2 linked regions of the Hyalangium gracile genome follow. The protein of the gene in region 1 interacts with the protein of each later gene in a pairwise test. Links are inferred from orthologs where the notes say so. Each region holds a gene or a part of one and is shown on either strand. Other genes may lie near its edges. The genes, in order: rplK and KY572_RS09530.

Region 1 (3,182 bases):
GGTCGTTGGACGACCTTCCCCTCTTGCCGTATGAAGAGTCCAGGTCATGCCGAAGGGTAACCGCAGCATCATCTCGCTCGAGTGCACCACGTGCAAGGAGCGGAACTACACGACGACGAAGAACAAGCGGAAGAGCCAGGACAAGCTCGAGCTGAGCAAGTTCTGCCCTCGGTGCCGCAAGCACACGGACCACAAGGAAGGTAAGGTCTAGTCGCAGGGTTTTAGGCCAGTAGCTCCAACGGTAGAGCAGCGGTCTCCAAAACCGCGTGTTGGGGGTTCGAATCCCTCCTGGCCTGCCAGTTCATTCGAGAGCGGGGCCCCCGGTGCCGAGTGGTACCGGGGGTCCCTGCCTTTTCCGCAGTACCTCGTGAGGCATCATGGCAACCGCATCTGAGGCCAGCCAGCAGGCGAACCGCTCGGCGATGGACCCCAAGCGGCTGGTAGTCATCTTCCTGCTGCTGGCAGGTATCGTCACCGCCCTCTTCTTAGAGCACGTCCTCGGCCTGCTCTGGGCTCGCTTCGGTTGGGGCGACCCGAGCCTCGTCGAAGGTGTCGATTGGCAGGTCTCCTCGCTGGTGGGCTACCTGCTGGCCGTGGGGCTGGCCGCCTTCGTCTGGTTCAACCCGAAGGCCCATGCGGTCTCCATCGACATCGCCAGCGAGCTGATGAAGGTGACCTGGCCCTCCTGGCCGGAGACCCGGACTTCGACCGTGGCGGTGATCGTTGCCTCGGTGGTGGCCGCCGTCATCCTCTTCTGCATCGACAGCATCGCCTACAAGTTGATGGTCGAGTGGCTGCCGGCCGTGTGGGGGAAGCTGTAATGGCGATGAAATGGTACGTCGTCCACACCTACTCGAACTTCGAGAACCAGGCGAAGAAGAGCCTGGAGGAGAAGATCCGCCTCGAGGGCCTGCAGGACCAGTTCGGGGAGATCCTCATCCCGATGGAGCAGGTCGTCGAGATGGTGAAGGGCGAGAAGAAGACGTCCAAGCGCAAGTTCTTCCCGGGCTACATCTTCGTCCAGATGGAGCTCAATGACCGCACCTGGCACCTGGTGAAGAACACGCCCAAGATCACCGGGTTCCCGGGCGCCGCGCAGAACCAGCAGCCGACTCCCATCTCGGACGCCGAGGTGGCGCGTCTCACCTCGCAGATCTCCGAGGGCACCCTCAAGCCGAAGCCCAAGGTGCAGTTCGAGGATGGTGACACCGTCCGCGTCATCGACGGGCCGTTCGCCAACTTCAACGGCACGGTGGAAGAGGTCAACCCGGAGAAGGGCCGCGTGAAGGTGCTCGTGAGCATCTTCGGCCGCGCCACTCCCGTCGAGCTCGATTTCATGCAGGTGGAGAAGACCACCGGCTAAACCCCTTCCGCGGCTCCACGTCGCGGAACCCCAGGTGGGAGGGCCTTCGTCAAAAGGCCCGCTCGGACCACCGTCTCGAAAGGCAGCAGTCAGCCCATGAAGAAGGTCACAGGACAGGTCAAGCTGCAGATTCCCGCCGGCAAGGCGAACCCCGCTCCGCCGATCGGCCCCGCGCTCGGTCAGCAGGGCGTGAACATCATGGAGTTCTGCAAGCAGTTCAATGCCAAGACCCAGGCGGAGGCCAAGGAGGGCCTGATCATCCCGGTGATCATCACCGTGTACCAGGATCGCTCCTTCACCTTCATCCTCAAGACGCCGCCGGCCGCCATCCTCATCAAGAAGGCCGCCGGGCTGCACACCGAGAAGAAGAAGGGCTCGGGCGCCAAGAAGCCGGGCAAGGAGAAGGTGGGGCAGATCACCCGCAAGCAGCTCGAGGAGATCGCCAAGAAGAAGATTCAGGACACCACCGCGGCGTCGCTCGAGGCGGCGATGAACACCATCGCCGGCACCGCGCGCTCCATGGGCATCGACGTCGTCGGCTAGCCCTCCGCACTCTCTTCTAAAAGGATTTCTGCCATGCCGAAGATTGCCAAGAAGTTCGCTGCGGCCTCCGCTCTCGTGGACCGCAACAAGCGCTACGCCATTGCCGAGGGCTTCCAGCTCCTCAAGAAGACCGTCGACGCCCGCGCCACCAAGTTCGACCAGACGGTGGACGTCGCCATCAACCTGGGTGTGGACCCCAAGCACGCGGACCAGATGGTCCGTGGCGCCGTGGTGCTCCCGCACGGAACGGGCGCCACCGTGCGCGTCGCCGTGTTCGCCAAGGGCGAGAAGGCCACCGAGGCCGAGGGCGCCGGCGCGGACGTGGTGGGCGGCGATGATCTCGCCAAGCGCATCGAGGGCGGCTTCCTCGACTTCGACACCGTCATCGCCACCCCGGACATGATGGGCGTGGTCGGCCGGCTCGGTAAGGTGCTCGGTCCCCGCGGCCTCATGCCCAACCCCAAGGTCGGCACCGTCACCATGGACGTGAAGAAGGCCGTCTCCGACGCCAAGGGCGGTAAGGTGGAGTTCCGCGCCGAGAAGGCCGGCATCGTCCACGTGAAGATGGGCAAGTCCTCCTTCCCCGCCGAGAAGCTGGAGGCCAACTTCAACACCCTGGTGGACCTGGTCATGAAGCTCAAGCCGGCCACCGCCAAGGGCGTCTACCTGAAGGGCATCGCCGTCTCCACCACCATGGGGCCCGGCATCAAGCTCGACACCACCGAGATCCTCGCCCGGCACCGCTAGCCGGCGCTCTCTCGGCTTCCAGGCAGGCGGCCTCTCCAGGCCGTCTGTCTGGCGTCGGACATTTTTTCGTCAGAAAAGACTGGATCTTTGCAGAAGCCGGGGATATAGGCCCCCGGCTTTTGCAATTCGGACGCCACGTCGTTAGACGGGGCTTCCAACCCTGGTCCCAGACAGCAGGGACCGAGGAGATGGCGCACCACCCGTTGGGAACCGGGCGACCGGTCGGGTGGGGTGGCTCTCTCTCTCGGTTCAAACGACCGCGAGGTCAGCCCTGCCGAGACTTGGAGGTGCGGTGTGGTGCCTCTCGAAGGCTCCTCTCGCTCTGCCGCTTTGGCCCAGGCATCAAGCCCACCGAACAGGTGGGCACAGTGAGGAGGTGAGTCAAGGTGCAGAAGAGCGAGAAGGAAGAAATGATCAAGGAGCTCAGCGAGAAGTTCCAGCGAGCTCAGACTGCGATCGTCGCCGAGTTTTCCAAGCTGAACGTGGAGACCGTGACCAAGCTCCGTAAGAAGTTCCGCGAGGGCCAGGT
Region 2 (6,999 bases), on another replicon or contig:
TTCACCAGCAGCAGCCGCTCGCGGTCCACGCCCGTGCGAGCCTCGTAGGAGGGCGGCAGGGTGAAGAGGAAGTCCGGCGCGCGCATCAGCCCCTCGCACACCCCGCTCCACGCCTTGGGCAGGTCCGCCTCGTAGCTGGCCAGGTCCTTCACCAGCGCGTAGCCGTCGTTCTTCTCCTGCGTGCTGGACGGGCGGAACAGCATCCGGCGGTAGAGCGAGTCCACCTTCGCCTTGGCCGCGTCCGCGCGCGTGGTGCCCGTGGAGGCCTCCGTGGGGCCGTTCACCTTCACCCAGTCCACGTACAGGTTGCGGTCGCAGACGTTGGCCTCGCTGTAGTCGTTGGTGAAGGCCACCGAGACGGTGTGCGTGCCCGCCGTCACCGTGAGGGTGTGCGTGTACTCCGTGTAGGCGGTGGCCGTGACGGCGGCCGTGGAGACGGTGGTGCCGTCCACGCGCAGATCCATGGAGGGCGCGGCCGGGCCGCACTGGCTGCCGTAGGCGCGCGCCGTCAGCCGGTAGGTGCCGGTGACGGGGAAGTTGTAGGGCTGCGTCGAGGAGAGGGTGCCGTTGGTGTAGAGGTTCCACCCCGTGGAGGTGCGCGCCCCGGTGCTGGCCGTCAGGTCCGTGGTCGTCTCCGCCTCGTACTGCCGGGTGGCCGCCGGAGGCGTGTCGATGATGGGCGCCGAGGTGTCCAGGCCCGCGAAGGGGCCCGTCTTGTTGCGCGCCGCCTGCAGGCAGACGTCCGCCGCCAGAGCATCCAGGCCCAGCAGGAAGTCCGGAGACGCCACGCGCGCCTCGACGAAGTACTGCACGTAGTCCACGCCGCCGAACAGGCCCACGTGCTGGGCGAACCTGTCCACCCCGCCGCGGACCCAGTCGTCGTTGAACACCTGCTTCACCTTGCCCTTCAGCTGCACGTAGCTGAGGAAGGGGTTGTCGTAGGTGGCCACCTGCGGGCCCGAGTACGGCTGCAGCAGCGCCGGGGGGAACTCCTCGTCCGGAGGCGTCTGCGGCGAGCGAAGCTCCACCGCCGCCAGCTGGCAGGTGAGGCTGGCCATCGCGGCGATCTCCTGCGCGCTCCACGAGGGCTGCCCGCGCGGCATGCGCGCGCTCTCGTCCGTGGTGACCAGGCGCGACAGCAGGGAGCCCGACTGCGTGCTGAGGAAGCCCGCGGCGCGCGCCGCGTAGAACGTCTCCGTGGCGTTCGCGCTCACCTTGAAGAGCCGGCCGCTGGTGGTGCTGTGGCACGAGACGCAGCCCGAGTCCTGGCGCATCATCGCCGGGTACACCACCTCACCGAAGTCCTCGGAGATGGTCGCCAGCGTCACGCTGGCTGGCACGCTCGAGAGCTGGCAGGACAGCGTGCCCGAGGGGTCCACGGGCGGCGGCGGCGGGTTGGGGTTGTCGTAATCCGGCCGCCCGCCAATGGAGGGAACCTCCAGGCTGGCCTCGCCGTAGCAACCCATGGCGCTCGCGGCGAGCGCCGCCACGAGCAGGTGCAATCGATGGTGTCGGAACGCTTCCACCCTGATCCTCCGGACTCGGAGTTTTCGGGTGGACTCTCCAGGAGTTTCCTAGGAAACCAAGAAATTTCTTAAACCCTTGAGATTGCTCAGGGTGTTGGCGCGCTGACAGTGCAATGTTCCCGCAGGGCGAGCCACCTACAATGTCGGCGGACGAGCCACCGCGCCTCGTCGCGGTGGGGTGCCGAGGCGCTCAGAGCGCGGTGCGCATCCACACGGCGCGCACCAGCGGGGCCTCCAGAGCGCCCAGCCGCTGCCGGCCCATCACCACGCCCACCAGCTCCACCCGCGAGCCCTTCGGGAAGTCCTGGGCCCACAGCTTGTCTGGCGCGACGAACACCAGCACCCGCGTGCCGCCCACCTGCACCACGGCGATGTTCTGCTCCTCCCGCCGCTCCAGCACTCCGCGCAGCAGCACGGACTGGCCCACCAGCGCCGGCTCCTGCAGCTTGTCCAGGTCCGTGCTCTCCGCCGTGAGCGTCAGCGCCGGTGGGTGGGCCGCCAGCGCCTCCTCGAACGAGCTCACGCTCGGGGCGTCCGCGGGCTCCGCCTTCGCGCCCTTCGCGGCCAGCGCCTGGTCCACCGCCTTCAGCCGCTCCTCCACGGGCGCGCCTGGAATGGCCTGGCACCCCGCCACCCGCCTGCGCAGCACCTGGAGGTGCTCGGCCTCCTCCTGAGCGAGCGCGGCCGGGTCCATCAGCTCCGTCAGCGTCCGGCTGCAGATGCGGAACGTGGCCAGCAGCTCCTGGTCCTCCTCGCTGATCGCCGCCGGCTCGCCGCCCACGAGGAAGCCCGCGAAGCTCATGCCTCGCAGCTCGTCCGCGGTGAGCTCCAGCGTGCCGTCCGTCAGCGGCCGGGGCTCGGGCGGTGTGCCGGGGCCTCCGGCGAACTCCACCGTGCCGCTCGCCGGCTGGGGCCGGCACGGCTCCTCGCGCAGGCTCACCACGGCGTCCGCCTTGCGCGTCTTGGTCTCCTCGCCCGCGCGCAGCGTCTGGATGATGCCCGTGACGAGCGCCGGAGCGCCCAGCGACAGCAGCACCGTGCCCCACACCGTCGCGATGTTCCGGGAGGACGCGCCGTAGCGGCCCTCCCGGTCGATGACGTCGCGCCTGGGCTCTCCCGAGAAGAGCGGACGGGCCAGCAGCAGGCCCGCGCCCACGGCCGTGTTCGCCGCGCCCATGCTGATCGCCGGCCCGGCCGAGGGCTCGTAGCGCTCGGTGATGACGTTCTCCACGTACTCCTCGTGCTGCTCGGTGCGGCACACCTCTGAAGTAGCAAAGCGCACCCGCAGCGCCGGCCAGCGCGCCTCCACGTCCGCGGTCAGCGTCCGCGCCCCGAGCGTCACCTCCTTGGCGTAGGTGCGCAGCAGCGGGCCTCGCTCCACGCGCTGCTCCGACTGCATGGGCGCACACCCCACGGTGAGCGCCAGCGCTCCGGCGACCAGTCGCTTCCACCTCATGGCTGGCGTCCTCCGAGGAAGACGACGATGACGTCCGAGCAGTTCTGGAGCACCTCCGCCACGTCCTCGCACGCGGGCGCCCTGTTCAGGTCGGTGCTCTTGCGCACCAGCGGCAGGCGGCAGCTCAGGATGCGCTCGCGCGAGGGCGAGGAGAAGGCGAACTCCTCGGCGCCACAGCCGGTGCGCTCCAGCAGGGTGGCCTGGCAGTCCTGGTTCTCGAGGGCGAGCTGTTCGTTCACCCCCGTACACGTCCGAGCCAGGCACATGCGGGTGATGACGTCCTGACAGAGCGCCGCGTCCGGAGCGGGAGGGCCCGAGCAGGCCAACACCAGGGCCAGGGGCCCGAGGGCAAGGAGTCTCATGGCCCTTCCACCATAGCCATACCGGGGTTAAAGGGCGCGCATGTCCCAGACCTATCTGTCGCTCACCGTGGAGTTGCCGGAGGATCAGTCGGAGGCCGTACAGGACGTGCTCCACGAGTCGGGTGCCATGGGCCTCGAGGTGCGAGACCGGGAGGCTCCGCCCATGCCGGGCGTGCGAGGCCCCAACCCGGGCGAGGCCATCGTCATCGCCTACTTCGAGGACACGGACACCGCCGAGGCCGCTCGGGCCCAGGTGGCGGAGGACTTCCCGGGCGCCCGCGTGCTGCTGGAGGAGAAGCCCCAGCAGGACTGGAGCAACGAGTGGAAGGCGCTCATCAAGTCCGTGCAGGTGGGCGGGCTGTGGGTGGGGCCACCGTGGGAGGCGGACGCCGCGCCCAAGGACAAGGTGCGCATCGTCATCGAGCCGAAGATGGCGTTCGGCACGGGGGACCACCCCACGACGTCCCTGTGCCTGGCCGCCATCGACGCGTACATGGCCTCGCACCCCGGCGCGAGCGTGCTGGACGTGGGCACGGGGACGGGGGTGCTCGCCATCGCAGCGAGGAAGCTGGGCGCCGGCCGAGTGGTGGGCACCGACAACGACCCCATGTCCGTGGAGCTGGCCCACGAGAACGCCTCGGTGAACGGCACCCCGGAGCTGGAGCTGTCCGGCAAGGAGCTGACCCAGGTGCAGGGCACGTTCGACCTGGTGGTGGCCAACATCCTGGCCAACACGCTCATCGCCCTGGCGCCGCTGATTGCCCCCAAGGTGAAGGAGCGGCTGGTGCTGGCCGGAGTGCTCGCGCACCAGAAGGCGGAGGTGGAGGCGGCCTATCGCGCCCAGGGGCTCATCCCCGAGGCGGGCGCGGCGCAGGGCGAGTGGGTGCGGCTCGATTTCCACCGCTGAGCGGAAGGCGCTAGCGTCTGCCCCTCGCTTGGCGCCGATGATTTCCCAGAGCGGTGGACAGTCCTCCCAGGCCGTGCGGACCCAGCTCGTGGGCCCGTTCCTCGCCTGGCTGCGCGCGCATGGCCAGGAGCCGCGGGCGCTCGTCCAGGACTTCCAGCTGCCCGCCGACGCGGAGTCCGTCCCGGAGATCAGCCTCCCGCTGTCCACCCTGCGAGCCTTCCTGGAGGCCACGGAGCAGCGCTCGGGGGACGCGTTCATCGGCCTCCATGTCGCCCAGGCCTTCAAGCGCGGCACCTACGGCCTCGTCGAGTACATCGCCCGGGCGGCGCCCACCCTCCGGGACACCTTCCGCCGGCTCGCCCGGTACATGGCGCTCCTCAATGACCGGATGGTCGCCTCCTTCGAGGAGGACGCCGCCGCCGGCACCTTCACCTATGGCGTCCCGGGCGAGCCCCTCTCCTACGGCCGCCATGCCAACGAGTTCGGCCTGGCCCTCTTCGTCCACGTGGGCCGCCAGCTCGCCGGGCAGCCGTGGAGCCCGCTCGCCGTCACCTTCGCCCACCCGGCGCCGCGGGACTTCTCGCCCCTCACCGCCCACTTTGGCGTCGTGCCCTCCTTCGGGGGGGGGATGAACGTCCTCACGCTGGCCGCCACCACGCTGGACCTGCCCGTCGTCTCCGCGGACCCTGTCCTGCTCTCCGTCCTCGAGCGCGCCGCCGGTACCCCACCGCCCCGGGAGGCCGCTCCGCCCGACTTCGTCCAGCGGGTGCACGAGGCCATCCGGGCCACGCTGCGCGACGGCGCGCCCAAGATGGAGACCGTCGCCAGGCAGCTCCACGTCAGCGCGCGCACCCTCCAGCGCCGCCTCGCCGAGCACCACACCACCTTCCAGGATGCCGCTGACGCGGTGCGTAGCGAGCTGGCCCGCCAGTACCTCAAGGATCCGCACCTGGGGGTCAGCGAGGTGGCCTTCCGCCTGGGCTACTCGGACCTGAGCACCTTCGACCGGGCCTTCAAGCGGTGGACGGGGATGACTCCGCGCGAGTTCCGCGGCTGAGGCTGGCGCCTTCCGCCAGGAAATTGGCGCATCCGGCCAGGACATCCCGCGAGGAATACCCTACCTTCCACATAGCCCTACCCTCGGAGGACTCCCGCCATGCTCAATGCCCGTATTGTCGCCCTGTTCGACGACTACGCCTCCTCGCACCAGCACCCCACCAACCGCCTCACCCACAAGATCGCCATCCCGGTCATCGTCCTGCACATCGTGGCGATGCTGGACTGGGTGAAGCTGGTGGCCATTCCCGTCCTGCCCGGCGGAGTGCTCACCCTGGGCATGGTGGCCTGGGCGCTCGCCACGCTGTGGTACCTGCGCGCGGACGTGAAGCTGGGCCTCATCGTCTCGGCCGGCATGGCCCTGTGCTTCCCCCTGGGCCGCCTGCTGCCCGTCTGGGCCGTCATCGCCATCGCCGTCTTCGGCTGGCTGATCCAGCTGGCCGGCCACGCCGTCTGGGAGAAGAAGTCTCCCTCCTTCTTCACCAACCTGGTCCACGCGCTCGTGGGGCCCATGTTCTTCGTCGCCATGCTCACCGGCGACTACTCCATGAAGTCCACGCCGGTGGACGCCTCCTCCGCGTCGCGCGCGTGAGCCGCGGCTCGGAACCTCGCCCATGAGCTTCGCCCACAAGCTGCGCGCCTGGATGCCGCTCCACGAGAACGGCGTCAGCCGCGCCGTCCACCTCCTCGGCGGCTACCTCTTCACCTTCTCCCTGCTCGTGCCCCTGTCGTGGGCGAGGCTCGATGCGGGAGGCCTGTCGCTCACCGGAGCCCATGCCCTGGTGCTCGCCGTCGCCGTCTACTGCCTCACCCTGGAGTGGACGGCCGGGCTGCTGGCCTCGCTGCTGCTCGTGCCCACGCTCGCCGCCGCGGAGGCCGTCTCGCGCCTGCCCACCGGCACCGCGCTCGGGGTGGCCTTCGGCGTCATGGCCTTCCGCTTCGCCATCGTCGTCGGCGGCCATGTCCTCTTCGAGAAGAAGACGCATGGCCTGTCCCTGGGCGGCCCCATCCTCTTTTTCGTCGAGCCCGTCTACCTGTTCACCCTGGGGCTGTTCGCCATGGGCCTCAAGAGAGAGCTGCTGCGCGAGGTGGGCCTGGCTCAGGTGCCCGTGCGCCCCACGGGGAACACCGCGGCGGGCGCCGCGTCCCGGCCCTTCAGCGAGTAGAGCTCCACCGCATGCGGTGGGTCATCGTCTCGCTCCCGCCTGCTTCACTTCAGTGGAACTCCAGCGCGCCCGTGGCGCGCAGGGAGCCAATGGCTTCGCCTCGGGTGTTGCGGAGCACCGGCTCCACATGGTGCGAGAGCTGCTCCAGCGGCAGCGTCAGCCCCACCTGCGGCCCCAGGCGCGCGACCACCTGCCGTAGCACCGCCAGCAGCGCGGGGGGCGAGCAGCGTCCGTCGCCATCCTCCACCTTGAGCGTCACGCCCATGCCCAGGCCGGGGAGGGCTGCGCTGTAGACGCCCTCAGCGCCCACCTTGGCCAGCACCGAGCCCCGGCACGCCGTCATCAGCTCCGTGCACAGCCGGCCGGTGCCCGCCACCAGCTCCGGGTGCGCCCACATGGCCTCGCGCAGCCGCTTCGGCGCGGCCTCTGGCGAGCAGCCCAGCAACGCGTACGCCCGGGCCATGGCTCCGAGCGGCAGGGCGAAGCACACCGCCGTGCACCCGTCCACGCCCAGGAGCACCTCGTC

The links.
Region 2: the proteins of rplK (region 1) and KY572_RS09530 interact in binary tests that used the Escherichia coli proteins (3 or more experiments, as listed by UniProt). The link is inferred for Hyalangium gracile from one-to-one orthologs.

Annotation. Positions count from the first base shown.
Region 1 is NZ_JAHXBG010000028.1:123-3,304, forward strand. What follows is about bases 488-3,182. They hold rplK (50S ribosomal protein L11), read left to right. Parts: upstream 488-1,459; coding sequence 1,460-1,906; downstream 1,907-3,182. Other genes in these bases: secE (preprotein translocase subunit SecE), read left to right, coding at 488-821; nusG (transcription termination/antitermination protein NusG), read left to right, coding at 821-1,363; rplA (50S ribosomal protein L1), read left to right, coding at 1,940-2,653; rplJ (50S ribosomal protein L10), read left to right, coding at 3,040-3,182. Also shown: rpmG (50S ribosomal protein L33), read left to right, coding at 47-211; more of secE, read left to right, coding at 378-487. UniProt on the Escherichia coli protein: Forms part of the ribosomal stalk which helps the ribosome interact with GTP-bound translation factors.
Region 2 is NZ_JAHXBG010000004.1:150,210-157,208, reverse strand. Bases 2,469-5,317 are described here. They hold KY572_RS09530 (50S ribosomal protein L11 methyltransferase), read left to right. Parts: upstream 2,469-3,384; coding sequence 3,385-4,251; downstream 4,252-5,317. Other genes in these bases: KY572_RS09525 (AraC family transcriptional regulator), read left to right, coding at 4,289-5,308; KY572_RS09535 (hypothetical protein), read right to left, coding at 2,979-3,344; KY572_RS09540 (hypothetical protein), read right to left, coding at 2,469-2,982. In the rest of the region: KY572_RS09545 (carbohydrate-binding domain-containing protein), read right to left, coding at 1-1,526; more of KY572_RS09540, read right to left, coding at 1,717-2,468; KY572_RS09520 (Mpo1 family 2-hydroxy fatty acid dioxygenase), read left to right, coding at 5,408-5,899; KY572_RS09515 (hypothetical protein), read left to right, coding at 5,922-6,473; KY572_RS09510 (asparaginase), read right to left, coding at 6,523-6,999. UniProt on the Escherichia coli protein: Methylates ribosomal protein L11.